2 regions of the Chromobacterium subtsugae genome follow, and region 2 is predicted to be linked to the other one. Evidence: riboswitches for the same ligand, from Rfam matches in the RefSeq annotation. Region 2 holds a riboswitch; the other holds the start of a gene.

Region 1 (8,569 bases), 1.0 Mb from region 2:
CAAAAGGACAGGTTGTTGCCATTTTTCCTGTGCGGATGGGATTGGCTCAGCCATGAAGGCGCCAGAACAAGGGCCGGGTGAACGGCGACCATAAGGCAGTGCGCACGCCGGCGGCGGCCAGCGCGTTGCGGGTCCACTGGTTGCAGGTGACGAACGGGGTGTAGCGGCCATGGGCCTGATAGAAGGCATCGTTGCCATCATAGCGCTCATTCGCCAGCCAAAGCGGTTTGCCATCGGCGCCGGCCGCGGCGCTTTGCCGGATGAATGCCGCCAGTTTCGCGTACTGGCCGGGCGTGAGCAGGATTTTCCGGGTATCGGCGTCCTCTGCCGGCTTGGGCAGATATTCGACGTGCAGCACGCTGGCGTCCGAGGCCAGCGCGGCGATGGCATTGCCGGCAGTCAGGTCGGCCCAGCTGCGGGTGCGCAGGAAAAAGGTGCGGCTGCCCCAGCCGATGGCGAGGTACGGCTGCGCGGCGGACAGCTCGGGCCGCTGAGTTTGGCGCGGAGAGAATAGCGCGTTCCAGTCTTGTTGCGGCGTCTGGACCGGCAGCGCCAGGCTGGTATGCACGCCATTGCTGTCCTGCAGATACACGGCGATGCCGTCTGCCGGCGCTTGCCAGCCCTTGTTGACTGGCAGCAAGCCGGCCAGCAGGGCTGCCAGCAGGTAGAGGGCGGGCAGGGCCAATAGTCCGGCCAGCGCGCGGATGGCGAGGCGGCGGAGGGGCATGGTTGGGCGGATTGGGGATGGGCGCATGTGGGAGGCGGGGTCTGGGCCGGCGAGTCAGCAAAGGGGCTGATCATGGCATCCCGGCGGGGTGGCTTCAAGCATGAGGCGCGCCGATCAAGCGAAACGCCCCGCGGCAGCGGGGCGTCGGCGGTTCAGTGGTGATCGTGCCGGTAGGCGAATACCGGCAGCTGCCATTCGCGCCACAGCGCGGTCAGGCGCAAGGCCAGGCCGAAGGCGAAGCTGGCGGCGATATTGTAGTCGTGCGGCAGGTTCAGCTGGTTGAGGCCCATGTAGAGCACGGCCACCAGCAGCGACACGCTGGCGTACAGCTCGCGGCGAAACACGATGGGCACGCGGTTGCACAGCACGTCGCGCAGGATGCCGCCGGCGATGCCGGTGATCATGCCGGCCATCGCCACTATCACCGGATGGTAGTGCATGCCCAGCGCCACGTCGCAGCCGATGATGGTGAAGGCCACCAGGCCCAGCGCGTCCAGCACCAGAAACAGGCGGTTCAGATGGCGCATGAAGCGCGCGGCCAGCACCGCGGCGATGCCGCCGGCCACCACCAGCAGCACGTATTCCGGGTGCTGGGTCCAGCCTATCGGGTAGCGGCCCAGCACGATGTCGCGCACGGTGCCGCCGCCCAGGGCCGTGAGGAAGGCGATGACGCTTACGCCAAAAATGTCCATGTGGCGGCGGCCGGCCGCCAGCGCGCCGGTCATCGCCTCGGCGGTGATGGCGATCAGGTAGATCAGGGTCAGCATGATGGTGTCTTGCGAGGTTGCGGCAATAACGCCGGACGAGCCGGCTGCGGAAGAACAGGGAATGATGTGCGGGCGGGCCATCGGCAAACGCCGGGCGCGCCGCGGAATGGCGAGCGGGACAAGGCAGACTCCTGGGTGGATTCCGGGCTACGGAACAGCCTCTCCCCTTGTCCTTTTACCTGAGAGTTGCATGGCTTGCGGCCACTTGCCCCTTCGGTGGGCTGCTCGGGGCAGCCTCTCTCCAATCGGCTTGAATCAATGAAACACTGCGGTACGGCTTGCCTGAGCGATTATGGGAGCTTGCGTCTTCGGCGGGGGCATGGCCCCTCTCTCCCGCAGAGAGACGCAATATTAGCTTTTGCTATTGGAATAGTCAATGTCAGAACCGGGGCGCTTTCGCGCCCCGGTTGCCGGATCAGGCCTTGCCTGGGCGCTTGGCCGGCGTGGCTGTCTTGGCGGTTTTGGCCGGCGCGGCGGCGGGGGCTTGGCCGTTGGCTTTGGCGGGAGATTTGCGCGCGCGCGCGGCGGCGGGTTTTGCCTCGGCCTGGGCGGGTTTGGCGGCCGGGGCGGCTTCCGCGGCGGATTTTGCCGCGGGTTTGCGCGCGGGCGCCGGTTTGGGCTGCAACGCGACGGCGCTGGCTTTCTCGGCCTTGATTTCCGCCGGCGCGGCTGCCGTTTCCAGTTGGGGCAGAATGGACGGCGCAGTCGGATGGCCAGGGGCGGCGGGCATGTCCAATTGCAGCGTCCTGGCCACTTCGTCCAGCCGCGCCTGGTGCTCGGCCGGGATCGGGCCGTTGAGCGTCAGCAGGTCGCGCGCCAGCGTCCAGGCTTGGCGGCGGCGATGCGCGTCGGGCAGCAGCGCCGCCAGGCCGTTCAGCGCGCGCGGCGCGTCCAGCCGCACCAGCGCCACCTGGTGGCGGACGATGTCCTTCAACTGCATCAGCGTCAGCGGGTATTCGTGCCTGACGTCGCGCATCACGCGGCGGATGGCGTTGAACGGCCGCTCATCCACCACGCCCATGCCGATGCTGACATAGAGCAACAGCCGCACAAAGCCGTCGGCCAGCGTGCCTTGCTCGAAGCTGGGGGCCAGCGCCTCGCGCTTCAGGCGCGCCAGTTCGCGGCTTTCCCAGGCAAGCGCATGCCGGCGCGGCTCGCTTGCCGGCTGCACGCCGACCAGCGTCGCCAGCTGCGGCGATTCGTAGATGGCGCGGAACAGCTGTTCCTGGGCGGCGTCGCGCAGGTCGCGGTAATGATCCAGCGATTGGCCGATGAAGCCGGACAGCTGTTCCTGCCATTGCCACAGCGGATTGTCCAGGGGCGCCGGGCGGCGCTGTTCGCGCACCTGGGCGGCGAGGCCGGGCAGCCACCACAGCCAGGGGTTTTTCGGCGAGATCAGCGTGCGTTCCAGGCGGGCGGGGTGCAACTCGCGCAGCAGGCGGGCGCCGGCTTCGTTGCCGGCGGCGCGCAGCAGCGGCGAGGCGAAGCGGTCATACAGGCCCTGGTTGATTTCCGATACCCGCTTCACCACTTCGAAGGCGTGCTCGTCGTCGCGGCCGTCGTCCAGCGCCAGGATGTCCGATACGTCGCGCGCTTCGAAGCGGATGATGTAGCGGCCTTCGATGTATTCCTGTCCCGGCGCGTCGGGCGCGATGTCTTCGATGACGGCTTCGTACAGGCCCGGCGCCAGCACGTCTATCAGGTCCAGCGCGCTGGCGAATTCGCTGTGCTCCTTGTTGGCGACGCCGGCGGAGACGAAGATGCCGAGGTGGCCCACCTTGTTGTGCAGGCAGTAGACGATTGTCTGTTCGTTGTTGCGGATGTCTTCCACGTTGTCGTAGAGGTCGGCCACCCAGTTCAGCGCCTGCTGCGGCGGCGTGATGTTGTCGCCCCAGGAGGCGAACACCACGATGGGAGAGCGGATGTTGCGCATGTCCACCCGCAGCTTGCCGTCATGGCTGGCGATTTTGCCGTGCACCAGATCGTTGCCGACGAACAGCTTCTGGGTGATCCATTCCATTTCCGCCTTGTTCAGCAGGTAATGGCCGCCCCACCAGCGCTCGAAATCCAGGTAGCGCTGCGGTTCGGTGTCCACTTTGGAATAGAGGTTGTAGGACTTCTTCCATAAGGTATTGGCTGGGTCCAGCTTCTCGAAGTTGCTGACCAGATGCGCGCCGTCGAAGCGGCCGTTGCCGAGGTCGCCGGCCAGCGATGCGGTCCAGGTGCCGCCGTTCAGCCCGCCGGCGTAGCGCATCGGGTTCTTGCCGCGCACGCCGGCCCAGTAGGATAAGGGCGATCCGGCCAGCAGGATGGGGCCGACCAGGTCCGGCGCCACCGACGCCAGCATGGCCAGCGCCCAGCCGCCCTGGCAGTTGCCGATGACGAAGGGCTTGCCGTCGCTATTGGGGTGCAGCTCGTTGACGCGCTTGAGGAAGACGCCTTCGGCCTTGCTGACGCTTTCTATGGTTTGTCCGGGCACCGGCTGCGGGAAGAACATCACGAAGTAGCAGGGGTGGCCCTGTTGCAGGGCGATGCCGATTTCGCTGTCCATCTTGAAGCCGCCTATGCCCGGGCCATGGCCGGCGCGCGGGTCTATCACCACGAAGGGGCGCTTGGCGGCGTCGGTGGGCGGACAGCTGGGCGGCGGCTCGATGGCGGCCAGCGCGTAATTGGCCGGGTCGGGCAATTCGCGCCCGTCCAGGATGATGCGGTAATCGAACACCAGCACCGGCGGCTTGCCGCTTTCGCAATGCTCCAGATAGGTGGCGCCGCGCCGGTACAGCGTGTCCCAGTACAGGACGCCGCGCTGGCAGGCATCGAGCCAGTAATCAAACAGCGGTTGTGCGAACGGGAGTGTCCCGCCTTGAACTGCAGTAGCTGACCACATTGCAACCCCTTGCTTTGGAAAAGATGGAGACGGACGCGGCGGCCCATGACTGAGCCATGGACGCCACTGTACTCGCTTGTTGCTGCAATGCAATAAAAGCGGATGGCGGGGGCGGACACTTGTGGCGCGCAGCCATCATTCTGTTGCAGTGCAATAGCGGTTAGGAGTGTCCGCGCCGGCCATCGGTTCCAGGCGTTTTTCCATCACCACGCTGCGGTAGGGCTTGTCCGGCCATTGCAACGGCGCTTCCATGCGGTAGCCGCGCCTGAGATAACGGCTGACCAGGTGGTGGGCTTCCACGGCGGTATCCAGCCGGATGGCGCGATAGCCCTGCGCTTGCGCCCAGGCTTCGGCGGCGGCGATCAGCCGCTCGCCCAGGCCCAGTCCTTGGCAGTCCGGCGCCACCGCCAGCTGCACCAGCACCGCGCCATCCGGCTGGCGAAACTGCGGGCAGGACGAAGCCGGCAGCGGATGATGCACCGTGACGGTGCCTATCAGCTCGTCGCGGTGCCAGGCCAGCAGGCAGTGGCCGCCGGCGATGCGGCGGCGGGTCACCTCGGCGCTCTGGCTCACCGCGGTATAGGGCAGTCCCATCGCGCCCAACTGCGCGTAGGCGCGGTGCAGCAGGGCGGTGAGGGCGTCGATGGAGTCGGTTTCGGTCAGTGGACGGATGGTGAACATGGCGGAGCGGAATGGAATGAACACCATTCTGCCAAAGCAATAGTCATGCCGGGCGAATGTCGCTGCGCCCCCAGTCGCCCGCCATCTCGTCGCTGATCAGCTCCTGGGCGATGAAGTCGAGAAAGGCGCGCACCGCCGGCGACAGGCCGCGGCGGGTGGGAAAGGCGGCGTGCAGGATGCCCCAGGGAAAGTCGTATTGCGGCAGGATGTGCCTGAGCCTGCCGTCCGCCAGCGCCTGGTGGCAGACGTTGGCCGGCAGCGCGGCGACGCCGACGCCGGCGATGGCGGCCTCCAGCAGGACTATCATGTCGTCGGTCATCAGCCGGGGCGTATCCAGGTGGATGGTGTAGCTCTGGCCGATGTTGTCCAGCAGCGTCCATTGGCCGCGTCCGTCGGGCCGGCTCATGCTCAGCGCCGGCAGCGCCGCCAGCCGCTCCGGCGCCTGCGGCTCCCCATGCTGGCGGATGAAGTCCGGGCTGGCCACCAGGATGAAGCGGCTCTTGCCCAGCCGGCGCACCACCAGGCTGGCGCTGTCGTCTATCACGTTGCGCACCCGCAGCGCGACATCCACGCTTTCTTCTATTAGGTCTACCCGACGGTTGGTGGAGTCCAGCGCCACCCGCACCTGCGGATGCAGCGCCAGAAAGCGCGGCAGCACCGCGCTGAGCATGGTTTTGGCCAGCAGCTCCGGGCAGCTTACCCGTATCAGCCCGCGCGGCTCGGCGCTGCTTTGCAGGATGGCCTCATGGGCGGCTTCGGCCTCGGCCAGCATGGCCTGGCAGTGCTGATAGTACTGGCTGCCGATCTCGGTCAGCGCCAGCCGGCGGGTGGTGCGCTGCAGCAGGCGCGCGCCCAGGCGCTGTTCCAGTTCGGCCACCCGGCGCGACAGCCGCGACTTGGGGATGCCCAGCGCGCGGCCGGCGGCCATGAAGCCGCCGTGCTCCACCACCTTGGCGAAGTACATGAGGTCGTTCAGATCATGCATGGGATTGTCTCATTGGTGGAACAATGTTTCCAATTTTAGCAGTCTAGTGCGGATTGTTGCGCATGCCTATCATGCACTCATTCCCACCCGACACGGAAAGACCTCCAAATGAAACTGCTCCATCTCGATTCCAGCATCCTGGCCGACAACTCCGTCACCCGCGAACTGTCCGCGGTGGTGGCCAACACCCTGCGCCAGCGCCATGACAAGGTGGAAACCACCTACCGCGACCTGGCGGCCAACCCGATCGCCCACCTGTCCGGTGAAATCGTCGGCGCCCGCTTCACCGCCGAAGCTGATTGGACCGAGCTGCAGCGCAGCGAAGCGGCGCTGACCGACCAGCTGATTGAAGAATTCTTCGCCGCCGACGTGCTGGTGATCGGCGCGCCGATGTACAACTTCTCTATCCCGACGCAGTTGAAGAGCTGGATCGACCGCGTAGCCGCGGCCGGCCGCACCTTCAAGTACACCGAAAACGGCCCGGTCGGCCTGGTGCCGAACAAGAAAGTGGTAGTGGTTTCCGGCCGCGGCGGCGTGCACAGCGGCGAGCAAGGCAGCCTGATGGATTTCCAGGAAGACTTCCTGGTGAAGGTGCTGGGCTTCCTGGGTGTGACCGACGTGGAAATCGTCCGCGCCGAAGCGATCGGCATGGGCCCGGACAAGCGCGCCACCTCCATCCACCTGGCCAAGGAAGCCATCGCCAAGCTGGCGCTGTGATTCCCGCCCAGCTCGGATGAATGAAAAGCCCGGCGCGCTGCCGGGCTTTTTCGCGGCCATCCGGCGTTGGCTATTCCAGCGGCTGTTTGAACAGTTGCTCGACGGCGGCGGGACTCAGGTGGCGGCGCATGATCGCGCGCATCGAGCCGTCGCGCAGCATGCGGCGCACTTCCTCGCTCCACAGCTCGGCGGCACCCTGGCTGAAGCGGGCCTTGCTCAGCGCGATGCCGCCGGCGATGATCTCGCTGTCCGGGAAGAAGTCATGCACCGTCACCTGCTGCTGGGCCTGATGGTTTTGCAGCCACGGGTCGTAGCTGACGGTGTGGCCGAAGGCCGCGGAAACGACGCCGTTGCATACCATTTTGTACAGGTCGTCCTCGTTCTCCGCGACGACCACTTTGTGCTGCAGCGTCAGCTCGTCCAGCATTTTCTGCTGCGCCGGACTGTGCCGGTAGCCGCGCACCATGCCCCAGCGCAGGTCGGGCAGCTTCAGCAGCTCGGCCAGGGAGTTGGCCTGCACGCCGCGGTGCAGCAGCACCATGTTCTTGCTGTGGTGGTAGGGGAGCAGCCATAGATAGCGCTGGCGCTCCGGGGTGATCAGCGTGGACGTGCCGATATCGGCCTGGCCGATTTCCAGCAGCTTGAGCACGCGCAGCCTGGGGTAGTCGGTTTCGCTCTGGATCGGGCAGTTCAGCCGCCTGGCCAGCTCATGGATGATTTCGGGGTCGTAGCCCTTGCCCTGGCGGTAGGCGATGCCGAAGTCGTAATAGGCGATGGCGAGCGCGCCTTGCGGGCAGGCCGGGTTGGGCGCCGCCCGCGCGGCCGCCAGGCAAAGCGCCAATAGGCAGGCTGCCAACCATTTCATCTGCGCACTCCGCAATCGATGGCCGCTGGGGCCGCTGCATTCAGTCTAGCGGCAACTGCATCATTTGCTTGGCGGCGCCGTCGCTGATGTAGCGCCGCAATATGCCGAGCAGGCTGCCGTCCTGGTCCATTTTCAGCAGTTCCTGATGCCAGCGCTCGGCCGCTTGCCGGCTGAAACGCACCTTGCTCAGCGCCATGCCGCTGGCGATGGGCGTGCTGGCCGGGAACAGGTCCAGCACGGCGATGCGCTTGGCGAGCAGCGGGTCGCGCAGCCAGCGGCCATAGCTGCCCGGCAGGGCGAAGGCCGCGGTCACGATTCCGTCGTTCAGCATCCGGTACAGATCGTCTTCGTCGTCGGCCACTACCAGCCGGCGCTGCGCGTCCAGCTGCCCCAGGAATTGGTCCTGCTCCGGACTGTGGCGATAGCCGCGCACCATGCCCCAGCGCAGAGCCGGATCGTTCAGCAGGTCGGGCAGCGTGCGTTCCTTGAGGGAGGGGTGCAGCAGCACCATGTTCTTGGTGTGGTTGTAGGGGTAGATCCAGGCGTAAGCCAGCCGGTCCGGCGTGGCCAGGGTGGAGGTGCCGATGTCTATCTGGCCGCTGGCCAGCATTTTCAGCGCGCGCAGCCGCGGCAGCTCGGTCTCCGAGGCGATCTGGCAATGCAGCCGGCGCGCCAGTTCGCGCACCATGTCCACGTCGTAGCCCTGGCCCATGCGGTAAGCCGCGCCGAATTTGTAAAACCCGACTCGCAGCGGCCCGTTGGGACAGGCCGGATTGGGCGCGGCCTGGCAGACGGTGGCGAAGAGCAGGGCAAGCGCGAGGCAGATGTTTCGCCGCATTTGGTGTATTTCCTCCCTCTCGTGGATTCATCTCATGTTCCGTCGGCGCGGAAGCCGTTTCCACCCCTTGGCGGCGCGCGCGTTTGTTGCGCCGCGCGGCAC
Region 2 (8,569 bases):
GGCGCGATCTGCCTGGCGCTGGTGTTCGCGCGCCTGTCGGCCATCCTGCCGCGCGAAGGCGGGCCGTATGCCTATATTCATGCCGGCTTCGGCGATTTCGCCGGTTTCTGGATCGCCTGGGGCTACTGGATCGCGCTGTGGGCCGGCAATGCCGCGCTGGCGGTGGCGGCCACCAGCTATATGCAGGTGTTTTTCCCCATCCTCGGCCATAACGAGCCGCTGGCCGGCGCTTTCGCCATCAGCCTGATCTGGATCGTCACCTGGATCAACAGCCGCGGAGCGCGCAGCTCCGGCATGGTGGCGGTGGTCACCACGCTGTTGAAGCTGCTGCCGCTGGCCGCGGTGACGTTCATCGGCTTTTTCCACATGCATCCGGAAAACCTGGCGTTCAATCCGCACGGCAAGCCGCTGCTGTCGTCGCTGTCGGCCACCATGGCGCTGACGCTGTGGGCCTTCTTGGGCCTGGAGTCGGCATCGGTGCCGGCGGGCGATGTCGTGGAGCCGGAAAAGACCATTCCGCGCGCGACGGTGATCGGCACCTTGCTGGCGACCGTGCTCTACATTTTGTCCACCATTTCGCTGATGGGGCTGATGCCGGCCGACACGCTGGCCGCGTCGCAAGCGCCGTTCGCCGACGCCGCGCGGCTGATGTGGGGCGACTGGGGCTATTGGGCGGTGGGCTTCGGCGCGGTGGTGTCCTGCTTCGGCGCGCTCAATGGCTGGAGCCTGATGCAGGCGCATGTGCCGGCCGCCGCCGCCAAGGACAAGCTGTTCCCCAGCCGCTTCGCCCAGCGCAACGCCGCCGGCGTGCCCATCTTCGGCCTGGTGCTGTCCAGCGCGCTGGTCACCATCCTGATGGCGATGAAATACGCCGGCGGCGACAGCGGCGTGAAGATCTTCGAATTCATCATCCTGCTGGCCACCGCCACCACGCTGCTGCCGTACGCTTTCTGCTCGATGGCGCTGATCGCCATCATGCTGATGCGCGGCAAGGCGTTCGCCCCCAAGGACTACGTCGCCCCCGGCTTCTTCGCCGGCATCGGCTTCGTCTATTCGCTGTGGGCATTGTACGGTTCCGGCGCCGATACCGTGATGTGGGGCATGCTGTTGCTGATGCTGGGCCTGCCGGTCTACGTCTGGCAGTTGAAGGAGCGGCACGCGGCGGCTTGAGCCAGCGCCGCCAGAGCCCGAAAGCGCAGCGTCGTCCGCTGCGCTTTTTTCATGGGCGCGCGCGGCGGATGGGCGGCTATGGCTCAGGAAATTTTCATATTCGAATAATAATAAACACAAAAAATTTGCGATATTTTTCTGATAAATACAGAAAAATAAACTGTTTTACTTCGAAATAAACTCGGCTTGCCAAGCCGCCGCGACTGCCACCATAATCGCCGGGTCATACAGGAGAGAGCGGCCCCGCGGCCGCCGCCGAAGGCGCAAGTGCACCCGCAATCGCTCAGGCAAAAGGACTGTATCACGGGGTCGGCGGCTGCCGGCTTGCGCAATCTGGAGAGCGGCGCCTGCGTGGCGTCCACCGAAGGGGCTAACGGCTGATCCAGCCGGAAAATCTCAGGTGCAGGGACAGAGGGGTGTGGTTGACACAGGCTATCCACACTTTTCTCGAAGGAACCGCGCATGACGGCCCCGAAACGTACCCCGCTGTTTGACGCCCACGTCGCCGCCGGCGCGAAAATGGTTGATTTCGCCGGTTGGGAAATGCCCATCCACTACGGCTCCCAGCTGAAAGAGCACGAGATCGTCCGCTCGGACGCCGGCATGTTCGACGTTTCCCACATGACGGTGATCGACATCACCGGCGCCGACGCCAAATCCTGGCTGCAAAAACTGATCGCCAACGATGTCGCCAAGCTCGGTTTCGAGGGCAAGGCGCTGTATTCCGGCATGCTCACCGCCGAAGGCACCGTCGTCGACGATCTGATCGTCTATCTCACTTCCTATGGCTACCGCATGGTGGTCAATGCCGGCACCACCGAAAAAGACCTGGCCTGGATGGAAAGCCAGAAGGCCGGCTTCGACGTGGCGCTGAAGGTGCGCCGCGACCTGGCGATGCTGGCGGTGCAAGGCCCGCAGGCCATTGAAAAAGTCTGCTCGATCAAGCCGGAGCTGGCCGATGCCATCCGCGCGCTGAAAGTGTTCCAGGGCCTGCCGCAGGACGAGTGGTTCTACGCCCGCACCGGCTATACCGGCGAAGACGGCCTGGAAATCATGGTGCCTGCCGATCAGGCCATCGCCTTCTTCCATCAATTGCAAGCCGCCGGCGTCGCCCCCATCGGCCTGGGCGCCCGCGACACGCTGCGCCTGGAAGCCGGCATGAACCTGTACGGCCACGACATGGACGAAACCGTGTCGCCGCTGGAGGCGGGCATGGGCTGGACCATCGCCTGGGAGCCGGCCGAACGCAAGTTCAACGGCCGCGAGGCGCTGGAGGCGCAGAAGGCCGCCGGCGTGAAGATGAAGCAGGTGGGCCTGGTGCTGGAAGGCCGCGGCGTGCTGCGCGAAGGCTTGAAGGTAGTGGTGGAGGGCGTCGGCGAAGGCGTGATCACCAGCGGCACCTTCTCGCCCACGCTGAAGCATTCCATCGCCATCGCCCGCGTGCCGGCCGCCACCGGCGCCACGGCCCAGGTGGACCTGCGCGGCGCGCTGACCGATGTGCGCGTGGTGAAGATGCCCTTCGTGCGCAACGGCAAGAAAGTATTCGAATAATCTGGCTGCAGTGTTGGAACTGCCGCCGCCATTGATCTGATCTTAAGCTGGAGAACTTCAAGATGAGCAATATCCCCGCCGAACTGAAATATGTGGAAAGCCACGAGTGGCTGCGTCTGGAAGCCGACGGTTCCGTGACTGTGGGCATCACCGCGCACGCGCAGGAATTGCTGGGCGACATCGTGTTCGTCGAACTGCCTAAAGTGGGCGCGACCCTGGCCCGCGACGAGCAGGCCGGCGTGGTGGAGTCGGTGAAGGCCGCTTCCGACGTCTACTGTCCGATCGCCGGCGAAATCCTGGCGGTGAACGAAGAGCTGGAAGGCGAGCCGGAACTGGCCAACAGCGAGCCCTACGGCGATGGCTGGTTCTTCAAGATCAAGCCGGCCAACGCCGCCGATCTGGATGGCCTGATGGACGCCGCCGCCTACGCCAAGGAAATCGGCGCCTGATAGCTGAACCCGCCCTGCAGTCGCCAGACGCAGGGCGTTTTTTTTGGCCGCGAAGCCAGCCGCCGCGCACCGGCCGGCGGACGATGAGCCACGCGCTCTCTCCGCCCGCCGGCGATGGCGGGCTTCGCGGCAGCAATGGAAGGTCCTGAACATGTCGCTCTCCGCACTCTTCAATCGCAACGAATTCATCGCCCGCCACATCGGCCCGTCCGACGACGAGCGCGCCGAGATGCTGGCCGCCATCGGCGCGGCCTCCATCGACGCGCTGGTCGGCGAAACCCTGCCGGCCGACATCCGCCTGAACCGCGCGCTGGATCTGCCGGCGCCGCAGCCGGAAGCCGAGGCTCTGGCCGCCCTGAAAGCGGTGGCCGCCAAGAACGTGGTCAACAAATCCTTCATCGGCCTCGGTTACTACCCGGTGAAGACGCCGTCCGTGATCCTGCGCAACGTGCTGGAAAACCCGGGCTGGTACACCGCCTATACCCCGTACCAGGCCGAGATCGCCCAGGGCCGGCTGGAGGCGCTGCTGAACTTCCAGCAGATGGTGATCGACCTGACCGGCCTGGAAATGGCCAACGCCTCGCTGCTGGACGAAGCCACCGCCGCCGCCGAGGCGATGGCGATGGCCGGCCGCGTGTCCAAATCCAAGTCCACGCGCTTCTTCGTCGACAGCCGCGTGCTGCCGCAGACGCTGGACGTGATGAAGACCCGCGCCAAGTACTTCGGCTTCGAGCTGGTGCAGGGCCATCCGGAAGAGGCCGGCAACGGCGATTACTTCGGCGCGCTGTTCCAGTATCCGGGCGAAGCCGGCGATCTGATCGACCTGACCCCGCATATCGCCGCCATCAAGGCCAAGGGCGGCGTCGTCGCCGTCGCCGCCGACGTGATGGCGCTGGTGGCCTTGAAGTCGCCGGGCGAGATGGGCGCCGACATCGCGCTGGGCAATACCCAGCGCTTCGGCGTGCCGATGGGCTTCGGCGGCCCGCATGCCGCCTATTTCGCCTTCAAGGACGAGATGAAGCGCTCGGCGCCGGGCCGCATCATCGGCGTCTCCATCGACGCCAAGGGCAAGACCGCGCTGCGCATGGCGTTGCAGACCCGCGAGCAGCACATCCGCCGCGAGAAGGCCAACTCCAATATCTGCACCAGCCAGGTGCTGCTGGCCAATATCGCCGGCTTGTACGCGGTCTACCACGGCGCCGAGGGCGTCAAGCGCATCGCCGCCCGCATCCACCGCTTGGCCGCCATCTTCGCCCACGCGGTGCAGGCCGCCGGCGGCAAGCTGGTGTTCGACCGCTTCTTCGACACCGTGCAGGTGGACGCGCCCAAGGCCGACGCCATCTACGCCGCCGCGCTGGCGGCCGGCTACAACCTGCGCCGCGTGGGCAAGACCGTGTTGGGCGTGGCCTTCCACGAGGCCGCCACCGAGGCGGATCTGGCCAAGCTGATCGAGCTGTTCACCGGCAAGCAGGCAGATATCGCCGCCTTGGACGCAGCCGCCCAGGATGCGATCCCGGCCGCGCTCAAGCGCGAATCCGCGATCCTGAGCCACCCGGTGTTCAATGTGCACCATAGCGAGCACGAGATGCTGCGCTATATGAAGAAGCTGGAAAACCGCGACCTGGCGATGAATCATTCGATGATCAGCCTGGGCAGCTGCACGATGAAGCTGAACGCCACCAGCGAGATGATTCCGATCACCTGGCCGGAATTCGCCAATATGCACCCGTTCGCGCCGCGCGAGCAGACCGTGGGCTATCTGGAAATGATCGCCGGCCTGGAGAAGCAGCTGCGCGCGATCACCGGTTTCGACATCATCTCGATGCAGCCGAACTCCGGCGCGCAGGGCGAGTACGCCGGCCTGTTGGCGATCAGCCGCTACCACGAGTCGCGCGGCGAAGCCCATCGCAACATCTGCCTGATTCCGCAATCGGCGCACGGCACCAACCCGGCCACCGCGCAGATGATGAATATGCAGGTGGTGGTGGTGAAATGCGACGAGGCCGGCAACGTCGACGTCGCCGACCTGAAGGCCAAGGCAGAACAGCACGCCGCCAACCTGGCCGCGCTGATGATCACCTATCCGTCCACCCACGGCGTGTTCGAGCAGGCCATCAAAGAGATCTGCGAAATCGTCCACGCCCACGGCGGCCAGGTGTACATGGACGGCGCCAACCTCAACGCCCAGGTGGGCCTGACTCGTCCGGCCGACATCGGCGCCGACGTGTCGCATATGAACCTGCACAAGACCTTCTGCATCCCGCACGGCGGCGGCGGCCCGGGCATGGGCCCGATCGGCCTGAAGGCGCACCTGGCGCCGTTCATCGCCAACCACGTGGTGGCGCCGGTGCCGGGCGCGGAGGCAGGCCAAACCGCGGTATCCGCCGCGCCGTTCGGCTCCGCCTCCATCCTGCCGATATCGTATATGTACATCGCGATGATGGGCGCCGAGGGCATGAAGCAGGCAACGGAAAACGCGTTGCTGTCGGCCAACTACCTGGCTACCCGCCTGGGCGAGCACTACCCGGTGCTGTACACCGGCGCCAACGGCCGCGTCGCCCACGAGTGCATCATCGACTTGCGCCCGCTGAAGGCCGCTTCCGGCGTGACCGAAGTGGACGTGGCCAAGCGCCTGATGGACTATGGCTTCCACGCGCCGACCATGAGCTTCCCGGTGCCGGGCACGCTGATGATAGAGCCGACCGAATCGGAGCCGAAGGCCGAGCTGGACCGCTTCATCGCCGCGATGGCCGCCATCCGCGCCGAGATCGACCAGGTGCAGAACGGCGCATGGCCGGCGGACAACAATCCGCTGGTCAACGCGCCGCACAGCAAGGCCGACATCGCGGGCGACTGGAACCGGCCGTACAGCCGCGAGCAGGGCCTGTTCCCGCTGCCTTACGTGCTGGAGAACAAGTTCTGGCCCAGCGTGAACCGCATCGACGATGTCTACGGCGACCGCAATCTGGTCTGCAGCTGCCCGGGCATCGAAAACTACATGTGACCTCGGCGCTGCCGAATCCCTGTCGCCCCGCCAGGCCATGTCTGGCGGGGTTTTTCATGTTCAATGGCAAATTAAGTGTAAATACTTAGAAAGAATAACTAAGTAGTCATACGTTTTTGTACGAACTATCACTCAATGAACAGCACGGAGCGCGCGCTGCGCGCAGTGGATGCTGGGAAATATCGTCGGCATGAGCGGGGTGAGTGAAATGGGAATCGCTAATTTTGACGCTTTCTATCGCAGCAATGGTTCTTTCTATGGCGACCGGCCAGCCTTGTCGCTGATGTATTTTCTGGACAAATTCGATGTGCGGGGCGGCGGGCAGGGACTGGACTTGGCCTGCGGCCAGGGACGCAACGCCTTCTATCTGGCCAGCCGCGGTTTTTCGATGTACGGCGTGGATGAATCTTCGGAGGCGGTTTCCCGCATGGGCGAGCTGGCCGACCAGCGCCGGCTGTCGGTGTGCGGCAAGGTGGTGAACCTGGCCGACCTGGAGATCGAGCCGCAAAGCTACCGCATCATCGTCGCCTATACCGCGCTGGATCACCTCGACGCCGCCGCCGGCGAACGGCTGGCCCAGTCCATGATGGCGGGGCTGGAGCCCGGCGGCTACTTGTTCGCGGCGGTGTTCATGGTGGATGACCCTGGCTGCAGCGGCAGGGGGGGCGATGTCAGCGAAACCGCCGCCTATGTCCGCCATTACTACCGGCCGGGCGAGTTGCGCGAACAGTTTTCCGCGCTGGCGCCGCTGGCTTACCAGGAGGAGTACGCGCTGGATATCAGCCACGGCCGGCCCCATCATCACAGCATGGCCAGGCTGTTCGCCTGCAAGCAAGCCGCCTGAACGGCAGGCGCGGGATGACGAAAAACAGGGCGAAATCGCCCTGTTTTTCATTGGCGCCCGGCATTGCGGCGACGTGGACCGGTGGTGAGTAAAAAATGGTCAGGTCATGAGACGTGTTTGCTACAATGGCGCCTGTCCGCGATGGCAGTTGCGTGGCGTTTTCCAATGAATAAATAAAAGGTTGCGGCATCTATGCCGATAGGAAGCATGCTCTCCTGGCAGGGAGGGGATCTGGCGTTGCTGGAGGCCCTGGGCCTGCCGCTATGGATTTTCGATATCGATCACAAGCGCGTGTTCTGGGCCAATCAGGCCGCGCTGCGGGTGTGGGGGGCGCGCAGCCTGGCCGAGTTGCAGCAGCGCGACATGTCGCTTGACATGTCGGTTTCGGTGGCGCAACGGCTGGGCCAGTATCAGCAGGACTTCGAGCGGGAAAACGCCAGCTTCGTCGAAAGCTGGACCCTGTATCCCAATGGCCGCCCCTGCGTGCTGAAGGTGGCGTTCCGCGGCATCCGCGCCGACGGGCGGGTGATGATGTTCTGCGAAGCGCAGAACCCGCTGAGCGCCGATCCGGCCAGCTTGCGCAGCGCGGAGGCCTTGATGCACACCTCGGTGCCGATCACGCTGTACGACTCCGCCGGGATGGCGCTGTACCGCAATCCCTCCGCCCGCGCCCAGGTGGCGGATGCCGGCGAGCGCTGGCGCCAGCATTTCCTCCACGACGGCGATTGGCAGGCGCTGCAGCAGGGCGTGGCGGCGGTCGGGGAGGCGCGCCAACTGGCGCGCGTGCATACCCGGCGGGGCGAGCGCTGGCACGAGATCGCCGTGCGCGCTTGCCGCGACGCGGTGTCCGGGCAGGACGCGCTGCTGGTCAGCGAGGTGGACATCACCGATCTCAAGCATGCCGAAGCGCGCGCCAGCTTCCTGGCCAATCACGACGTGCTGACCGGCTTGCCCAACCGCAACGGCATCCGCAGCGATTTTCTGCCCTATCTGCAGCAGGCCCTGCGCAATGGCCGCCAGGCGGCGCTGATGTTCATCGATCTGGACCGCTTCAAAAACGTCAATGATTCACTCGGCCACGCCCGCGGCGACGAGCTGCTGGTGGGCATGACCGCGCGGCTGTCGCGGCTGCTGCGGCATGATGAGAAGGCGGCGCGGCTGGGCGGCGATGAGTTCCTGGTGATGCTGGCGGCGCCGGACGCCGCGGGGCGGGCGGAAGCGCTGGGGCGGGACATCCTGCAGGCGCTTGGCATGCCGATCCGTCTGGGCGGCATGGACATCAGCGTGTCGGCGTCCATCGGCATCAGCGTGTGCCGCGACGGGACGCTGGACCTCGAGCAGATGATGCGCCACGCCGACCTGGCGATGTATGCGGCCAAGGATGCGGGCCGCAACAACCTGATGTTCTTCACGCCGGCGCTGGAGGCGCGCACCCAGGCGCAGCTGGCGCTGGAGAGCGATATCCGCCGCGGCCTGGAGCAGGGCGAGTTCGTCGCCGGCTTTCAGCCGCGGGTGGATGTCGCCAGCGGCAAGGTGGTCGGCGCCGAGGCG

Evidence for each region. A riboswitch is a leader RNA that binds a small molecule or an ion and turns the genes downstream of it on or off. The one in region 2 is predicted to bind glycine.
Region 1: linked by a shared signal. The riboswitch ahead of U6115_RS12095 (trimeric intracellular cation channel family protein) and the one ahead of gcvT (glycine cleavage system aminomethyltransferase GcvT) in region 2 are both predicted to bind glycine.

The regions. Positions count from the first base shown of each region.
Region 1 covers NZ_CP142381.1:2,502,736-2,511,304, forward strand. Annotated here, with positions in the region: gene U6115_RS12090 (TIGR02117 family protein) at 47-727, opposite strand; gene U6115_RS12095 (trimeric intracellular cation channel family protein) at 880-1,494, opposite strand; glycine riboswitch at 1,652-1,749, opposite strand; glycine riboswitch at 1,754-1,840, opposite strand; gene U6115_RS12100 (DUF3141 domain-containing protein) at 1,910-4,381, opposite strand; gene U6115_RS12105 (GNAT family N-acetyltransferase) at 4,517-5,062, opposite strand; gene U6115_RS12110 (LysR substrate-binding domain-containing protein) at 5,106-6,047, opposite strand; gene U6115_RS12115 (FMN-dependent NADH-azoreductase) at 6,156-6,764, shown strand; gene U6115_RS12120 (substrate-binding periplasmic protein) at 6,835-7,629, opposite strand; gene U6115_RS12125 (substrate-binding periplasmic protein) at 7,670-8,467, opposite strand.
Region 2 covers NZ_CP142381.1:1,478,450-1,487,018, forward strand. Annotated here, with positions in the region: gene U6115_RS07280 (amino acid permease) at 1-1,170, shown strand, start outside; glycine riboswitch at 1,389-1,479, shown strand; glycine riboswitch at 1,494-1,592, shown strand; gene gcvT (glycine cleavage system aminomethyltransferase GcvT) at 1,633-2,721, shown strand; gene gcvH (glycine cleavage system protein GcvH) at 2,784-3,170, shown strand; gene gcvP (aminomethyl-transferring glycine dehydrogenase) at 3,322-6,174, shown strand; gene U6115_RS07300 (class I SAM-dependent methyltransferase) at 6,383-7,018, shown strand; gene U6115_RS07305 (putative bifunctional diguanylate cyclase/phosphodiesterase) at 7,226-8,569, shown strand, end outside.